DNA from 4 places in the Afifella sp. H1R genome. Region 2 is predicted to be linked to each of the others. Evidence: predicted binding sites of a transcription regulator. Region 2 holds the regulator's gene; each other region holds the start of a gene.
The links. Region 2 encodes PhoB, which activates phosphate uptake and scavenging genes when phosphate is short. Its sites were predicted from a motif close to TGTCATNNANCTGTCAT; they were not measured.

Region 1 (4,428 bases), on a different contig from region 2:
TGACGATCAGGATGATCGCCGCTGTCTCGGCGTAGAGGAAAGAGCGGATCGATTCAAACAGCACCTGGCCGATACCACCCGCCCCGACGATGCCGAGAACCGTCGCCTGACGCACATTCGTCTCGAAGCGATAGAGAGAAAACGAGATCCACAAAGGGGCGACTTGCGGCACAACGCCGAAGACAATCTCCTGCAGGCGCGTCGCGCCGGTGGCGCGGATGCCCTCGACGGGCCTTGGATCGATCGCCTCCACCGCCTCCGAGAAGAGCTTCGCGATAATACCTGTATTATGCACGAAAAGCGCCATCACCCCGGCGAAAGGGCCGAGCCCGACCGCGGTGACGAAGAGAACGGCAAAGACGAGCTCGTTGATGGCGCGGGTCGCATCCATCAGGCGACGCACCGGCTGCACGATCCAGATCGGCGCGAGGTTCGACGACGACAGAAGCGCGAAGGGAATCCCGAAGACGATCGCCAGCACCGTGCCCCAGACAGCGATCTGCACGGTGAGGATCATCTCCTCGACGTAATAATGCCAGTCCCGGAAGTTCGGTGAGAGAAAGCCGCCGGCGTAGTCGGCCATATTGCCGGCATCGGTGAAGAGGTTGAGGAAGCGCACCATCTCGGCCGGTCCCCAGCTCCAGATCAGCACCAGCGCGATGCCGCCCCAGACGATGGTGCCATAGAGCCGCTGGGTAAAGCCGCGCGGAGGAACCGGAATTTTCTTCTCAGCCTGTGTGGCAACCGCCATTCGTCTCTCCAGTGAAAAGCGCCGGACCTCGGGTCCGGCGCCAAATCAACAAGGGTTGCAGCCTCAGGCCTGCGGAACCTTGTCCATCAGCTTTTCGATCTCGGCCTTCTCGGAATCGAGCTTTTCGAGGTCGCTCTTCTTCTCATCGTCCGACATCGTGTCGGCCGCTTCGATCTTCGCTTCCTGCTTGGTGATTTCCATGATGCGGATCGGGTAGAGCTGCGCATCGGAAGACGGCTTGAACGGCGCCCAGCCAAGACCCTCGAGGACTTCACGCGCTCCGGCGACCTCTTCGGGCTTGCCGAGGCGGCCGTAGCTCATGATGAAGGTGTAGACTTTGCGCTTGGTCTCCTCGTCGAGATCCTTGCGCCAGACGAGCGGATCGGACGGGATCAGCGGCGACTGCCAGATCACTTTGATCTTCTTGCGCGCTTCCGGCGCCGTCACTTCCAGGCGGCGGAGGTTTTCCGTGTTGTTGGCGGCGACGTCGACCTGACCGTTGGCCGTCGCCATGGCGTTCGCCTCATGATTGGCGTTGCGCACTGTCTTGAAGCAATCCTGCGGCGTCACGCTGTTCTTGGCGAAGATGAACGTGGTCGGTACGAGGAAGCCGGAGGTGGAGTTCGGATCTCCGATGCCGAAATCCAGCGACTTGTCGCATTTCAAGACGTCGTCGAGCGAATTGATCTTGTCGTTGTCGGCTTGCGTGATCAGCACCGACCAGTAGCCGGGATTGCCTTCCACATCGACGGTCTGCGCGAAGATCTCGCCATTGGCGCGATCGACGGCCTCCATCGCGGACTTGTTGCCGTACCAGGCGACATCGACCTTGCCGAAACGCATGCCTTCGATGACGCCGGCATAATCGGAGGCGAAGAAGGCGTTCACCTTGAGGCCCGTCTGCTCGGACATCTCCTCAAGGAACGGATCCCAGACCGTCTTCAGGTTCTGGCTCGATTCCGTCGAGATGATGCCGAAGTTCAGTTCCTGCTGATCCTGCGCAAACGCGCCGGATGTGCCGAACGCAGCCAGGAGGGCGGCGGCGGCAATACCTTTCGTCAGTCGATTCATGTCTCACTCCTCGATTGCTCCGCCGCGGGGGCGGGAATTCACCGCCTCGTGGCGGATCAAGTCACAGCCAATTCGCGGGCCATCTTGGCGACGGCGGGCTCGGGGCGTTTCGCTGGCTGCGACCGTTCGGGTGGCGCGCCCGGCAGCACGAGTTCCTCGCTCGCATCGCCGTAAATCTCGCGCAGGAAATCGTCGGTCAGGGCTGCGGAGGGGCCGTCGAAAGCGACCTCACCGTCGCGCAAAGCCAGGGTGCGCGGACAATAAAGGCGCGCATATTCCACCTGATGCAGGGAGACGACGACGGTGATGCCGTCCGCACGGTTGATCTCACCGAGCGCCTCCATCACCCGACGCGCGGAGGCGGGATCGAGAGAGGCGATTGGCTCGTCGGCAAGGATGACCTTGGCCCCCTGGACGAGCGCGCGCGCGATCGCCGCACGCTGCTGCTGCCCGCCGGAGAGCGTCGACGAGCGTTGCCGCACCGTCTCGGCAATGCCGACACGGGAAAGCGCCTGCATCGCCTTCTCCTGCTCGCCCCGCGTGAAAAGGCCGAGCGTTCCGCGCCAGGCCGGCACGCTACCGAGGCAGCCGACGAGCACATTGGTCAGGACCGACAGGCGCCCGACCAGATTGAACTGCTGAAAGATGACGCCGATCTCACGCCGGATGCGGCGCGCATCGTGCGACAGACGGCCGTCCACCTGCATGATGCGGTCGAGCACCGTCACGCGGCATTCGTCGCCGCTGCCGCGCTCCAGACCGGCGATATGGCGGATGAGCGTCGATTTGCCGGAGCCGGAGGCGCCGATCAGCGCCACCATCTCGCCCGGCGCGACATCGACACTGACATTGCGCAAGGCGAGCGTCTTGCCGTAGCGCTTCGACAGCTTTTCGACACGAACTGCAGGAACATTCGAAGGAGCGGTTACGGGCATCGGCCTCACCTGCCCGGCCTGCCGGGCTTATCGATAACCGTTCCCTAACAGCCGACCTTATCGCTTCGATTTCGCTTTCATGACATTTCGAAGTCGCCGGAAAAGCCTCGGGAGAGGTCACGCAAGCAACTGATCAGACGGCCTTTTCTTCGTACTTTACGAGAAACTTCTCGACCGAAAGCGCCCGGAAATCCGCCAGCGCCGCGCGAAGGCAGGCATGCGGCCAGTCCCACCAGGCAAGCTTCTGAAGGCGCTCCGCAATCTCTTCGGGAAATCGCCGCTTGATGACCCGCGCCGGCACGCCACCGGCGATCTCGTAGGCGCCGACAGAACGGGAGACGACGGCGCCGGCCGCAATGACCGCTCCATCGCCAACCGTCACGCCCGGCAAGAGGATTGCGCCATGGCCGATCCAGACATCGTTGCCGATCGTGATGGCGTTCGCCTCGCGCCAGGCGAAAAGCCCCTCATCGGCTTCCGCATCGTCGAAGTAGTCGTTCGAGCGATAAGTGAAATGGTGCTGGCCCGCCCGCCACATCGGATGGTTGGAGGCGTTGATCCGCACGTTCTGGGCAATTGAGCAGAACTTGCCGATCGTCGCGCGCGCCACGTTGCCGTCCTCGGTGATGTAGGAATAATCGCCAAGGGACGAGTTCTGGAGCTGCGTGCGCGCGCCGACCGCCGTATAGCGCCCGAGCCGGCTGTCGGTCACCACCGCGTCTGGCGCAACGAGCGGCGTCTCCGAAAGCTTCGTCATGCAGCGGCTTTCGGAGCAAACGCGGTCACGTCGACCTCACGATCGGCCACGGCGGCGCGCATCTCCGCATCATGAAAGATCCCGAGGAAGCTACGACCCGCAGCTTTTCCCTCTTCGATCAAGGCAACCACCACATCCCGGTTTTTGGCATCGAGCGAAGCCGTCGGCTCGTCGAGAAGCAGGAGTGGATGGCCGGCGATGAAGCCGCGGGCGATGTTCACGCGCTGCTGCTCACCGCCGGAAAAGGTGGCGGGCGGCAGATGCCAGAGCCGTTCCGGCAGGTTGAGGCGGGCAAGAAGCGCGTCGGCCTTGGCGAGCGCCTCCTCGCGGGAAGAGCCGCGCTCCACGAGCGGCTCGGCGACGAGATCGCGCGAGGCGACGCGCGGCACGACTCGCAGGAATTGGCTGACATAGCCGAGCGTGTCGCGACGAACCGCCAGCACACGCCGCGGATCGGCCGTGGCGATATCGATCACATCCCCCTCGCCGGCGACACGGATCGCGCCGCGATCGGTTGAATAATTGCCGTAGATCATCTTGAGGATCGAGCTCTTGCCGGCACCGGACGGCCCGCCGAGCACGACGCATTCGCCGGGCATGAGCGTAAAGGAGACGTTTTCGACGACCGGAATGTGGATGCCGCCGCGCAAATGCATGGTGAAGCTCTTGGTGACGTCTATGAGTTCAAGACGGGGCTGCATCGCTCACACCTGCAGGATCGAAGAGACGAGAAGCTGCGTGTAGGGCGCATGCGGATCGTCGAGGACACGGTCCGTCAGCCCCTCCTCGACCACCTCCCCCGCCTTCATCACCATGATGCGGTGGGAGAGGAGCCGGGCGACGGCGAGGTCGTGCGTGACGACGAGCGCCGCCATGCCGAGATCCGCAACGAGCGCGCGGATGAGATCGAGAAG
Region 2 (4,428 bases):
GGCGCATCTTGCCCTGCCGCCTCTTGCCGCGGGCGCGAGCCTGATCTGAGGCGATTTCGCCGGTGAATATCGCCTTTCGGTTCAAGGCGGCGGGTTGACCTCGGTGCCGTGACCCATTTCACCCAGGGTGAGACAGAAGCCGCCGACGAACAAGAGACGAGAAGGAGAGGGGCGTGGACGCTTCAACGAGACGGGATGTGACCGTCGTCGATCATCCGATGGTGCAGCACAAGCTGACGATCATGCGCGACAAGGGCACGTCCACGGCGAGTTTCCGCCGTCTGTTGCGCGAGATTGCGGCGCTGTTGACCTATGAGGCGACGCGCGACCTGGAATTGACGACGACGACGATCGAGACGCCGCTCGCCACGATGGAGGCGCCGACCCTGGCCGGCAAGAAGCTCGTCTTCGCCTCCATCCTGCGCGCCGGCAACGGCCTCCTGGAAGGCATGCTCGATCTGGTGCCGGCGGCCCGCGTCGCCCATGTCGGTCTCTACCGCGATCCGGAGACGCTGCAGCCGGTGGAATATTACTTCAAGGCGCCGGAAGATCTGCACGAGCGCGTCGTCATCGCCGTCGATCCGATGCTGGCGACGGCGAATTCGGCGATCGCCGCGATCCAGCGCCTGAAAGAGCGCGGGGCGAAGGACATCCGCTTCGTCTGCCTGCTCGCCGCGCCCGAAGGCGTGGAACGCTTCCGTGCCGCTCATCCCGACGTGCCGGTGGTGACGGCCGCGATCGACAGCCATCTGAACGACCACGGCTATATCCTGCCGGGCCTCGGCGATGCCGGCGACCGCATGTACGGGACGAAGTAGGGTTTTTCGGCGGGTTGCCTGCTGGACGCTCTTCCCCTCGCCTTGAGGATGACGAGCGCATCTGACGCAAGGGCGTTACAGCGCTCCCGTTCTTCTCCCCTTTTGGGGAGAAGGTGGCGGGCGAAGCCCGCCGGATGAGGGGTGGTCTTCCATCCCGCGCCGAGATCCGTTCTTCGTCCACCCCTCACCGCCCGCTTCGCGGGCACCTCTCCCCAGAGGGGAGAGGAAGGGAGCCTGCCGCAGGCGCTGTTCTTCAGTTGCAGCGGCCGCGGAAATCGTAGCGGCCACGGAAATCGCAGCGATAAGGGTCATTGCGACGGCACTGATGAGAGCACGTTCTTGGCTTTCGCTGGTGCGAAGCCACAGGCGGACGAAGAAGCTCTCGCTGCCTCGTGCGGGAGCCGCGCGGACAAGCTTCTCGCCGCGAGAGCGTTGCAGCGCGCTCCCGTTCTTCTCCCCTTCTGGGGAGAAGGTGGCGGGCAGAGCCCGCCGGATGAGGGGTGGTCTTCCCTCCCGCGCGGTGCCTGATTGTCGTCCACCCCTCACCGCCCGCTTCGCGGGCACCTCTCCCCAGAGGGGGAGAGGAAGGGAGCCTGCCGCAGGCGCTGTTCTTCAATCGCAGCTGCCACGGAAATCGTAGCGGCCACGGAAAGCGCAGCGATAAGGGTCATTGGGACGGCACTGATGAGAGCACGTTCTGGCTTTCGCTGGTGCGAAGCCACACGGGAACCAAGAAGCTCTCGCTGCCTCGTGCGGGAGCCGCGCGGACACGCGTGTCGCCGCAAGCGCGTTGCAGCGCTCCCGTTCTTCTCCCCGTGGGGAGAAGGTGGCGGGCAGAGCCCGCCGGATGAGGGGTGGTCTTCCATCCCGCGCGGTGCCTGATTGTCGTCCACCCCTCACCGCCCGCTTCGCGGGCACCTCTCCCCAGAGGGGAGAGGAAGGGGGCCCTGTTCTTAAGTTGCAGCGATGACGGAGGGGACGCGCTTCCTGGCCGACGTCGGAGCGAAGCCACACGGGAACGAAGAAGCTCTCGCGTCCTCATCACCGCAGATCCCGGCGGGACTGTCCCGAAGAAATCAGGTGGTGACGAACTGTTCGTTGAGGGCGTAGCCGGCGCCGCGGACGGTGCGGATCGGGTCGCGCATGCGGCCGCGGTTGATCGCCTTTCTGAGGCGGCCGACATGCACATCGACGGTGCGTTCGTCGACATAGACGTCGCGGCCCCAGACGCCGTTCAGGAGCTGCTCGCGGGTGAAGACCCGCCCTGGGCTGCGCATCAGGAATTCCAGAAGCCGGAATTCGGTCGGGCCGAGATGGATCTCGCGCCCCCCGCGAAAGACGCGGAAGGTGCCGCGGTCGAGTTCGAGATCGCCGGCGGCGAGCTTGTCGGCGACCATTTCCGGGCGCGTGCGGCGCAGGAGCGCCTTCACGCGGGCCATCAGCTCCGGCACCGAGAAGGGTTTGACGACATAATCGTCGGCGCCGGTGGCGAGCCCGCGGATGCGCTCGTCTTCCTCGCCGCGCGCCGTCAGCATGATGACGGGGAGTTTTGCGGTCGCCTCGCGCATGCGGACGCGGCGGCAGAGTTCGATGCCGGAAAGGCCCGGCAGCATCCAGTCGAGCACGAGGAGGTCCGGCGCCTCTTCCAGAAGGCGCAATTCCGCATCGTCGCCGCGCCCCACCGTATCGACGGAATAGCCTTCCGCCTCCAGGTTGTAGCGCAGAAGCAGCGTCAGCGGTTCTTCATCCTCGACGACGAGAATCCGGGGCACCTGCATGGCTCACTCCGTCAACCCGCGGACGGCGCAGTCGCCGCGCGTTCCATCTGCTTGCCGGTGACGAGATAGGTGATCGTCTCGGCGATGTTGGTGGCGTGGTCGCCGATGCGCTCGATGTTCTTGGCGCAGAAGAGAAGATGCGTGCACATGCCGATATTGCGCGGATCTTCCATCATGTAGGTGAGCATCTCGCGAAACAGCGACACATACATGGCGTCGATCTCGTCGTCGGAGCGCCACACCGAGATCGCCTTCTGCACGTCGCGCGAGCCATAGGCGTCGAGCACGTCCTTGAGCTGGCGCAGGCCGAGGCTCGCCAGATGTTCGACACCGCGGCGAAGCTGGTGGTTCATCCGCTGATCCTCGATGGCGAGCGCGCGCTTGGCGATGTTCTTGCCGAGGTCGCCGACGCGTTCCAGATCGTGCGAGATGCGGATCGCGGCAACGGTTTCGCGCAGATCCTGAGCCATCGGCTGGCGCTTGGCGATGACGAGGATCGCCCGCTCTTCGATCTGGTAGTGCATCTGGTTGATCTGGCGGTCGCCGAGAATGACGTCCTGGGCGAGCTGCGCATTGGTGCTCAACAGCGCATTCACCGCCTCGTCGAGCTGCTGTTCGACGAGACCGCCCATTTCGGCGATGGAGCGGGCGAGTTCCCGCAATTCCTCGTCATAGGAGGTGACGATATGTTCAGACACGGGGCTCACTCCTCTCCCGATTAGCCGAAGCGGCCTGTGATGTAGTCCTGGGTGCGCTTGTCGGTGGGGTTGGTGAACATCATGTCCGTTGGCCCCTCCTCGACGAGATAACCCAGATGGAACATGGCCGTGCGCTGCGAGACGCGCGCCGCCTGCTGCATCGAATGCGTGACGATGACGATCGTATAGTTTTCGCGCAGTTCGTCGATCAGCTCTTCCACCTTGGCGGTGGCGATGGGGTCGAGTGCCGAGCACGGCTCGTCCATCAGGATGACTTCCGGGTTCACGGCGATCGCGCGGGCGATGCACAGGCGCTGCTGCTGACCGCCGGAGAGGCCGGTGCCGGGCTCGTCGAGCCGGTCTTTCACCTCGTTGAAGAGGCCGGCGCGCTGCAGGCTCGTGGCGACGATCTCTTCGAGGTCGCGCTTGCCGGAGGCGAGGCCATGGATGCGCGGCCCGTAGGCGACGTTCTCGAAGATCGACTTCGGGAACGGGTTCGGCTTCTGGAAGACCATGCCGACGCGGGCCCTGAGCTCCACGACGTCGAGTGCCTTGTCGTAGATGTTTTCGCCGTCGAGCGTGATGTGGCCGGAGACGCGCGCGATGTCGATCGTGTCGTTCATCCGGTTGAGGCATCTGAGGAAGGTGGATTTTCCGCAGCCGGACGGGCCGATCAGCGAGATCACCTGATTCTCCGGAACGTCGAGATCGACGTCGAACAGGGCCTGCTTGTCGGCGTAATGGACGCAAACTTTCTCGGCGCGCATTTTCGGCACGGCGGCACTCTCCTGCGGCACTTCGGGCGGCGCTTTCGTCGCCGTGGCTTTGGCCGCGCTCGGGCTGTGGCTGATATCGTTCATGGCGAATTCTCCCAGTTACCAGCGCCGCTCGATGCGCTGGCGCAGCAGGATCGCGATCGCATTGAGGCTGATCATCAGACCAAGCAAGACGATGATGGCGGCATTTGTGCGGGCTTCGAAGAAATTGAAGTTCTCGTTGCCCTGCCAGAGGTAGATCTGCACGGGCAGGGCCGTCGCCTGATCCATCGGGCTCGCCGGCACGCTGGCCACGAAGGCGTTCATGCCGATGAGAAGGAGCGGCGCGGTCTCGCCGAGCGCCTGGGCGACGCCGATG
Region 3 (4,428 bases), on a different contig from region 2:
CACAGCGCGGCTTCGGGCCAACAGCCCGATCGAAGAAGACGGACAGGTGAAGCTCGCCTTCAACATGATGCGTTCCGTGTTTTTCGATCCGCAGGACGGTACCCGCATCGCCTGACAAGGAGCCGCTTGAGGCGCTGCGCGCCGAAACTCGGATTCATCGGACCTCCGCATGCGTATTGTCTGATCGAACATTTGCGTCGATCATTGCGGCATGACCCTCGATCAATTGCGCGTCTTCGTGGCCGTCGCCGAGCGGCGGCACGTCACCCGGGCGGCAGCGGCGCTCGGCCTCACACAGTCGGCCGCTTCCGCGGCGATCGCCGCGCTGGAAAAACGCTATGGCGCCCGCCTGTTCGACCGGGTGGGGCGGGGCATCGAACTGACGGAGACGGGCGAGCGCTTCCTGCCGGAGGCACGCGCTGTCCTCAAGCGGGTGGCCTCGGCGCAGAATGTTCTCGAGGACATCGCGGATCCCGCCCGCGGCAGCGTCGCCATCGCGGCCAGCCAGACGATCGCCAATTACTGGCTGCCGCGCCGCCTTGCGGCCTTTCACGAAGCTTTTCCGGGCGTGGGCCTGGATGTCGTTATCGGCAATACCCGCCAGGTGGAGGATGCCGTCGCCGAAGGGCGGGCGGATCTCGGTCTCGTTGAAGGACCCATTCGACATACGGAGCTCCTCCGTCGCCTCGTCGACCGCGACAGGCTGGTGCTCGTGGTTGCCGCGGGGCGCGCCCTGCCCGTGGCGAGCGAGGCGGGCGGGGTCGATCTCACATCGCTGTCCTGGGTCATCCGGGAGGCCGGGTCGGGAACGCGTGCCGTGCTTGAAGAACTCGCCTCGCGGGACGGAATCAAAGTCGACGATCTGGTGATCTCGCTCGTTCTGCCGAGCAACGAGGCCGTGCGCGAGGCCGTCGAGGCGGGTGCCGGCGCAACCATCATTTCCGAGCATGTGGTCGCGGCAGCGATCGATTCCGGCCGGCTTCAATCCGTCCCCGTCGATCTGCCGCGCCGGGATTTTTCCCTGCTGCGCCATCCTGACCGTTATGCCAGCAGCGCGGCGCGGGCTCTGATTGGTCGATTGACCGATCAGAACGGGGATGTTCTTTTGTCGCACGTTTGAGCAATTTTGGGTGAAAACGCGCGTCTGCCGCGGCGCTGGAGCGACAATCTAACCTTAAGGTCAGCCTCGCCCAAGCCAGATTGCATCAATTTCATCATATGATACTTGAAATTTGATCAGAAGAATGGCTCATTCCTCCTCGCCTTTGCTGGTGGCTTGGCTTTGTGGCTGCCTTTGCAGAGGCGAATGTGGGTGCAGTCGGTCGTGCGAGACTGCATGGACGGCGCGATGATTGGCCTATGAGGTGCCGATTTCCTGCGGCACGTGTCGGGATTAAGAAGATGAGCGGTGTCACGGTGGATCAACCAAATGGCGACGAAAGTGCAGGAAATGCGCGCGCTTCGTCTGGATCTTCCATCCAGGTGCTGCATCGTTCGCTCGGCATCCTGGAAGTTCTGGCCGCGGCCGAGGAACCGCTTTCCCTGACGGAAGTCAGTCGCAGCGTCGGCCTGCATAAAAGTACTGTTTTGCGCATTTTGCGCAGTTTGGCGGATGGCGGCTATGCGCTTTGGCGGCCGAAGACGCGCACCTGGAGCATCGGTCCGAGCCTCGCGCGTCTGCAGCCCGGTGCGCAATCGCGCGGCGAGCTCACGAGCCTCGCGCGTCCCATCATGCGGGATTTGTGCGCCACCATCGGCCAGACCGTCCAAATCGCGACGCTCGTCGACGGCCAGATCTGCTATCTGGAAAAGGCCGAGCCCCAGGGCCGCCTTCCGTCTCATACTCTGAGCCATCGTCCCGCCCATTGCACCGCGCTCGGCAAGGTTCTCCTCGCGGGACTGTCACCGGCTGCTCTCGATGCGCTTCTGGCGCGAGTGGAAATCCGTTCCTACACGGACAATACCATCACGGACGAGGCGAGATTGCGCCGGGAGATCGCTGCCGTTGCCGTGCAGGGCTATGCCGTCGACGACCGCGAATTTCGCCCGGCGACGGTGTGCACAGCCGCGCCGATCCGGGATGCGAGCGGCAATGTGCTTGGCGGGCTCGGCGTTTCGGTCGCCGGCATGGATGCGCGCGGTGCCGCGTTCGCCGCCATCATCCAGCGCAACATGGCGGCTGCCCGGCAGATTTCGAGCCAGCTCGGCTGGAATTTGACGAGCGAAGCCGCCTGAAGGACGTTCGTCGAAACCAGTTTCGATCGCACGCGCGCTCATCCTTCCTTCTGTCATTGCCTTGCCATGGAGGCGTCATATCGCTTCTCCTCGGTTGAGTGAGGGGCTTCTCCATGGGTATGCGGGCATTTCAGGCGCCGGGCCGTTTCTGGCGCGGCAATCTTCACACACATTCCGACCGCTCGGACGGGGGGCTGTCGCCTGAGGCGGTCTGCGCCCATTACCGCGACGCCGGCTACGATTTTCTCTGCCTGTCGGATCATTTTCTCAGCCGCTTCGATTTTCCGGTCACGGATACGCGGCCGTTTCGCAGCACGGGCTTCACGACGCTTCTCGGTGCCGAACTTCATGCCGATGCGACCAGCCATGGCGAGCTGTGGCATATTCTGGCCGCCGGGCTGCCTGAAGATTTCGAGGCGACCGGCAAGGCCGAGGACGGGCTCGCGCTCGCGAAGCGGGCGCGTGAGGCGGGCGCCTTCGTCGGGATCGCCCATCCGCAATGGTCCGGTCTCACGATCGAAGACGGCCGTGCGATGGCGGCGCATGCCCATTCCGTCGAGATCTACAATTACACCTGCGATCTCGAAACCGCGCGTGCCGACGGGACCTATCTTCTCGATGAGCTCCTGAACGAAGGCTATGCGCTCTCCGCCTTTGCGTCCGACGATACGCATTTCAAATATGAGGAAGGGCTCGCAGCCTGGGTGATGGTGAAGGCTGCGGAGAACACGCCCGAAGCGCTCTTGGAGGCGCTCAAGGCCGGCCTTTTCTATTCCAGCCAGGGTCCAGTGATCGAAGGGTTTTCCATCGCCGATGGCGAGGTGCTGGTGGAATGCTCGCCGGCGGTCAATGTCGCCCTTGTCGGTCGTGGCGCGAAATCGGAGAACCAATGGGGGCGGGACCTGACGCGCGTACGCCTGTCGAGCGAGCGTTTCGAAGGTGATTGGTTCCGCCTCATCGTTGCCGATGCGGCCGGGCGTCTTGCGTGGTCAAACCCGGTCCGGCTCGACTGAGGCTCTCTGAGGCTCGGGCTCAATCTCCGGTGTAGCCGTTCGGGTTCTCGCTCTGCCACCGCCAGTGATCGCGGCACATGGCGTCGAGGTCGAGATCGGCCTGCCAGCCGAGAAGTTCGGCTGCGAGCTTCGGGTCGGCGTAGCAGGTGGCGATGTCGCCGGCGCGGCGCTCCACGATCTCGTAAGGGATCGACCGGTTGGTGGCTCGCCGCCAGGCCTTCACGGTGTCGAGGACGCTGTAGCCCCGGCCGGTGCCGAGATTGATCGGCCGGTGCGTGCCGGACGCCACCCCGCCGGAAAGAAGCGCTTCCGTCGCCTTCACATGAGCCCGGGCGAGATCGACGACATGGATGTAATCGCGCACACCGGTACCGTCGTGGGTCGGATAATCGCCGCCGAAGACGCGCAGATGGTCCCGCCGCCCAACCGCGACCTGGGCGATATAGGGAAAGAGATTGTTCGGAATGCCCATCGGATCTTCGCCGATGAGTGCGCTCTCATGGGCGCCGACGGGATTGAAATAACGCAGGCTGATCGCCTGCCAGGCCATGTCGGCGGCGACCGTATCGGTGATGATCTCCTCGATCATCATCTTGGTTCGACCATAGGGGTTGGTGACCCCACCCACCGGAAAGCTCTCGTCGATCGGCACGGTTTGCGGTTCCCCATAGACGGTGGCCGAGGACGAAAAGACGAGCCGTGTCGCCGCGTGGCGGGCCATCGCCTCAAACAGCGAGACGGCACCCCCGACATTCACATCGTAGTAGGCGAGCGGCTTCTCGACGGACTCGCCCACGGCCTTGAGGCCCGCGAGATGGATGACGACGTCGATCGCGTTCTCAATGAAAACCCGGTCGAGAAAGGCGGCGTCGCGAATGTCACCGACGAGGAGCGGGATCTCTGCCCCGGCGATCTGGCCGACCCGGCGCGCAGCCTCGGGATGCGAATTGGCGAGATTGTCGACGATGACGGGCCGATAGCCCGCCCGTGCCAGCTCGACCACGACATGGCTGCCGATGTAGCCGTTGCCGCCGGCAACCAGAACGGTGGCCTGCATGCGCCCTCCCTCAGAAGCCTTTTCTTCCGGCGCTTTTCCTAATAGCAAACGCTTAGAATTTCATTTCGTGCCGTCTTAAAGCTCGCCATGCACCATTTGAACCATCTGCGCGACGCACCACTT
Region 4 (4,428 bases), on a different contig from region 2:
GAAGACGGCGACGAGATGCGCCCGCTCGCGGTCGCGCCCGAGAATATGGCCATAGCCCACCTCGCCGCTTGCAAGCCGAACCACCGTCCGCGTCACGGTCACCTCGCCGAGATTGAAGGGAGCGCCACCACCGCCGATGCGCCCGCGCGTCATGGCGAGACCGAATTCCGGAGACCTCAGCACCTCGAATTCCGGCGAAGGATCAAGCGCTCTCAAGGCCCCGTCGAGCTCATCGGCACGGGCGCGCACGAGGACGGACAGCACCTCCCGGCGCCGCTTGAGTGTTTCCGTCGCGAGGTCCGCGTCCTCGGAAGCGGCCGCGTTCCGGTCGCGAGTTGCGCCGGCGGTGTCTGCCATGTCGGAACCTCGAGCTTCAACTTGTCTATTGTTATATACAAGCATACAATAGGCAGACAAGCTTGACACAACGATGACGGTCCGACGCTCGGGGGACGAAAACGACGATGGAGAATGTGCATCGCGGAGCCGGCGTTTCGTTGTGGCGCCAGATCGCCGATCTGTTGCGCGGCGAGGTACTGTCGGGGCGCTGGCCGGCCGACACGGCCCTGCCCTCCGAAAGCGCCTTGTCGGAGCGTTTTGGCGTCAACCGCCACACGCTGCGCCGCGCGCTCGCGGCGCTTGCCGCGGAGGGGCTGGTGCGCTCCGATCAGGGCCGCGGCACCTTCGTCACCTCGGAGCGCCTCGCCTATCCGATCTCGCGGCGCACGCGCTTTTCCGAGATCGTCAGCCGTCAGGCGCGGGCGCCCGGCGGCCGCCTGATCGCAAGCCGTATCGAGCCCGCGCCCGTCTGGCTCGCCGACCATCTGAAGCTCGCGCAGGGCACGCCGCTCATCACGCTCGAAACCCTGAGCGTCGCCGACGGAGTACCGATCTCAACGGCAAGGAGCTGGTTTTCCGCCGAACGGTTTCCCAATCTCGTGGCGGTCTATGCCGAAACGGGATCGATCACCCGGGCACTCGCCCATCACGGGGTCGAAGATTATGTCCGCCGCTGGACCAAGGTGCGTGCGCGACCTGCAGAGCCCGCCGAAAACGAGAAACTCGCTCTGCCGCGCGGGGCGACCGTCCTCGTGACGGAATCGCTCAATGTCGAACCCGACGGCACGCCCCTGCATCTGTCGCTGACGAGTTTTGCGGCGGAGCGCATGGAAATCGTCATCGAAGAGGACGGCAACGACAAAGGGCGCCTCTGACGGCGCCCTTTCCGTGTTCGCGCCCGAGGTTGGGCGGCTACTTCAGATCCATGCAATTGGCATAATAGGTGACGGTCGCCGGCCAGTCGGAGAACATGCCGATAACGCCGACATCCTTGGCGAGCACGTCGATCACCTCGTATTCGTCGCCCGGATGCGAGATCGCATCCTTGACCGACTGATAGTAGTAGCCGCCACCATCGGTGAGCGTGCCGGAGCGCTCGAGCGACCAGGTGATGATCTGGAGACCCGCCTCCTTCGCAGCCTTCGCATAGGCCGACGGCACGATCTCTCCCGCCTCGTCGAGGGTGAGGAGCATATGGCTCGGCGGCGCGATGATCTTCACGCCCTCGTCGGCAAGCTCCTGCATCGACGGCTCGAACGTCTCCGGATTGTTGGCATCAAAGCCTTCGAGCGTCTCGTCACGATCATCGAGGAAGACACCCTGCTTGCCGAACTCCGGATCGTTCTTGATCCAGTAGAGAATGTCGCGGAGCTGGAAGGATTGCGGATAGACGTCGCTCGGATCGATGCCCGCCTCCTTGTATTCGTCGATCATCTGCTCGGCGTAGTCATCCTGTGTGTATTCACCCTCGAACGGCATCTCCACGCTCGGCTCCTTGAGCTCGGGCGTGAACTTGACCCCGAGATCCTTGAAGAGCGCGATCGATTCCTTGTGAGACATCAACTCGCCGTTCGTGGCGTAGAGGTCGGTGCGCCAGGACGGCGTCGCATCCATGAATTCGGCAACGCTCGTCGCATCCGGATTGCCCGCATCCATTTTGCCCTTGAGCGACTTGAACTCCGCAAGCGTCAGATCGGACGTGCAGCACTTCACCTCAGCCTTCTTGTCGCCGGAGGCCGGGCTGAACGGGGTCGTGCATTTCGCAGCGAGATCGTCGTGGGCGAGAATATCGGTCGTCGTCGCGAGATCGCATTGCGAATGCCGGCAGACGAGCTCGCGATCCTTGGTGAAGGCGACGTCGCATTCGATGATGCCGGCCCCCATCGCGGCGGCCGCCTGATAGGACTGGCGGGTGTGTTCGGGAAACTGCATCGGCGCGCCGCGATGGCCGATGGAAAAAGTCGTGCGATAGAACGGCCCAGTCTCGCAGGCCTTCAGCGCATCCTTGAGCTCGCCCTCGTCTATGTCGTTGACGAGATAGAAAGGCCGCGGGCCGAGCTGCGCCTGCGGACGCGCATCCTGCGGGTGGGAATCCTGGGCGAGCGCATCGGCTGCAAAGCCGCAGACCACACCCAAAAGGGCGCCGGCCGCAAAGGCCGAACGAACGAGAACGTGCTTCATGGGCTAATCTTCCTCGATGGCAAAACGCGATGGCAAAGCGGACCGCACAGGGCCGAAACCTCGCATATACGCGGGGCGCAAACACGAAATGTCGCGCGGATGACGGGAAGATGAAGCATCGCAGGAAGAAGGGTCCCGGTGTCAGCGGGTAAGATAATCGCTGAAAGTCAGGACGAAGAGCGCGGTGAGCCACAGCCCGGAAGCGCCCGCGGCAAGGCGCAACAGCGCCCCGGATCGCGCCAGATGCATAAAGACCACTGAGGAAAGGCCAGCCATCACGACGGCGACCGCAAGATTGACGACCACCTTCCAGATGCCGATCGGCCAATAGGCGACCCACCAGGAGGCGAGGAAGAGCACCATCAGCGCCGCCCAGACGAACAACTCCGGAAAGAGAAGCTGCCGCAGGTCAGGCTCACGCCGATCGTTCCGCCCCACCATCATGATCGCCCCACGAGATAGAGAAGTGGGTAGAGAAAGATCCAGATCGTATCGACGAAGTGCCAGTAGAGGCCCACGACCTCGATTGTGCTGGTCTTGTCGGGCACGACGCGCCCGCGATGGACGAGGATCGCGACGACCGCCCAGGCCCCGAGCCCGATCGCCATATGGAGGGCATGGATGCCGGTCATCGCCCAGTAGAAGGAGACGAAGATCACGGCGTGTTCCGACAGGTCGAAAAGCGGATCGCCGGGCACGAAATGGCTCTCGATGTCGTGGTGATATTCGTAGCCCTTGAGCGCCAGGAAGAGGAGGCCGAGCGCAATCGTCGCCGCAATCAGCCTGACGACGAGGCGCGAACGCCCGAATTCCGCGGCCTTCACGGCAAGTGCGGCCGTCAGGCTCGAAATCAGGAGAATTGCCGTATTGGCACTGCCGATGAGGACGAGCGTCTCGCGTCCGGCCTCCTCGAACGCGGCCGGATAGGCCATGCGATAAAGCGTATAGCCGAGAAAGATCGCGCCGAAGAACAAGACCTCGGTGCCGAGGAAGATCCACATGCCGAACTCGGCCGCCTGCCGCTGCTGGCCACGGTCGTCGAACTGTTCGGCAACGATGCCAGCGAAGGGGCTGATCTCACGCATCCTTCGGTGTCCCCTCCGGGTGGTAATTGTAGGGATCCTCGCGGACGACCGGCGTGGAAAAGAAATTGTGCTGGGGCGGCGGAGAAGCCGTCGTCCATTCGAGCCCAGTCGCCTCCCAGGGATTGGCCGAGGCAACGCGCCCAAAGAAAAGCGACCAGCCGAGATAGAAGAGCGGCATCAGATAGGCGACGGCCAGAAGCACCGCGCCGAGCGTCGAGGCGACGTGGAACATCTGAAACTCCGGCGCATAGGCATGGTAGCGCCGCGGCATCCCGAGATAGCCGAGTATGTATTGCGGGAAAAAGGTGGTGTTGAAGCCGACGAACATCATGATCGCCGCCGCCTGCGCCCAGCGTTCCGGATAAAGCCGGCCGGTGATCTTCGGCCACCAGAAGTGCAGCCCCCCGAAGAAGGCCGAGACCATGCCGCCGACCATGATGTAGTGGAAGTGCGCCACGACGAAGTAGGTGTCGTGCACATGGAGATCGATCGGCACGGAGGCGAGAAAGAGCCCCGTCAGACCGCCCATGGTGAAGAGGCCGACGAAGCCGAGCGCATAGAGCATCGGCGCCTCGAAGGTGATGCGGCCCCGAAACAGCGTCGCCGTCCAGTTGAACACTTTGATCGCCGAGGGCACCGCCACCATGAAGGAGAGGAACGAGAAGACGAGGTTCGCATAGGACGACTGGCCCGAGACGAACATGTGGTGGCCCCAGACGAAGAAACCGATGACGGCGATCGCGAGGATCGCGAGGACCATCGCCGTGTAGCCGAAGACGCGGCGCCGCGCGAAGCAGGTGATGATCTCCGAGACGACGCCCAT

Region 1: a site for PhoB is predicted at 2,826-2,842, ahead of phnC (phosphonate ABC transporter ATP-binding protein). Genes of this name have one in related genera too.
Region 3: a site for PhoB is predicted at 2,298-2,314, ahead of L0F51_RS08995 (CehA/McbA family metallohydrolase). Genes of this name have one in related genera too.
Region 4: a site for PhoB is predicted at 2,609-2,625, ahead of L0F51_RS08920 (glycerophosphodiester phosphodiesterase family protein). Genes of this name have one in related genera too.

Annotation. Positions count from the first base shown of each region.
Region 1 covers NZ_JAKEDY010000001.1:1,856,502-1,860,929, forward strand. Annotated here, with positions in the region: gene phnE (phosphonate ABC transporter, permease protein PhnE) at 1-751, opposite strand, end outside; gene phnD (phosphonate ABC transporter substrate-binding protein) at 815-1,822, opposite strand; gene phnC (phosphonate ABC transporter ATP-binding protein) at 1,879-2,757, opposite strand; gene L0F51_RS08880 (DapH/DapD/GlmU-related protein) at 2,891-3,514, opposite strand; gene phnL (phosphonate C-P lyase system protein PhnL) at 3,511-4,215, opposite strand; gene phnK (phosphonate C-P lyase system protein PhnK) at 4,219-4,428, opposite strand, start outside.
Region 2 covers NZ_JAKEDY010000002.1:360,910-365,337, reverse strand. Annotated here, with positions in the region: gene L0F51_RS13320 (phosphopentomutase) at 1-49, shown strand, start outside; gene upp (uracil phosphoribosyltransferase) at 174-818, shown strand; gene phoB (phosphate regulon transcriptional regulator PhoB) at 1,895-2,590, opposite strand; gene phoU (phosphate signaling complex protein PhoU) at 2,608-3,294, opposite strand; gene pstB (phosphate ABC transporter ATP-binding protein PstB) at 3,315-4,061, opposite strand; gene pstA (phosphate ABC transporter permease PstA) at 4,170-4,428, opposite strand, start outside.
Region 3 covers NZ_JAKEDY010000001.1:1,880,282-1,884,709, reverse strand. Annotated here, with positions in the region: gene L0F51_RS09010 (ABC transporter ATP-binding protein) at 1-115, shown strand, start outside; gene L0F51_RS09005 (LysR family transcriptional regulator) at 212-1,120, shown strand; gene L0F51_RS09000 (IclR family transcriptional regulator) at 1,402-2,235, shown strand; gene L0F51_RS08995 (CehA/McbA family metallohydrolase) at 2,349-3,248, shown strand; gene galE (UDP-glucose 4-epimerase GalE) at 3,268-4,305, opposite strand.
Region 4 covers NZ_JAKEDY010000001.1:1,864,525-1,868,952, forward strand. Annotated here, with positions in the region: gene phnG (phosphonate C-P lyase system protein PhnG) at 1-357, opposite strand, end outside; gene phnF (phosphonate metabolism transcriptional regulator PhnF) at 465-1,214, shown strand; gene L0F51_RS08920 (glycerophosphodiester phosphodiesterase family protein) at 1,252-2,520, opposite strand; gene L0F51_RS08925 (cytochrome C oxidase subunit IV family protein) at 2,662-2,964, opposite strand; gene L0F51_RS08930 (cytochrome c oxidase subunit 3) at 2,961-3,605, opposite strand; gene ctaD (cytochrome c oxidase subunit I) at 3,598-4,428, opposite strand, start outside.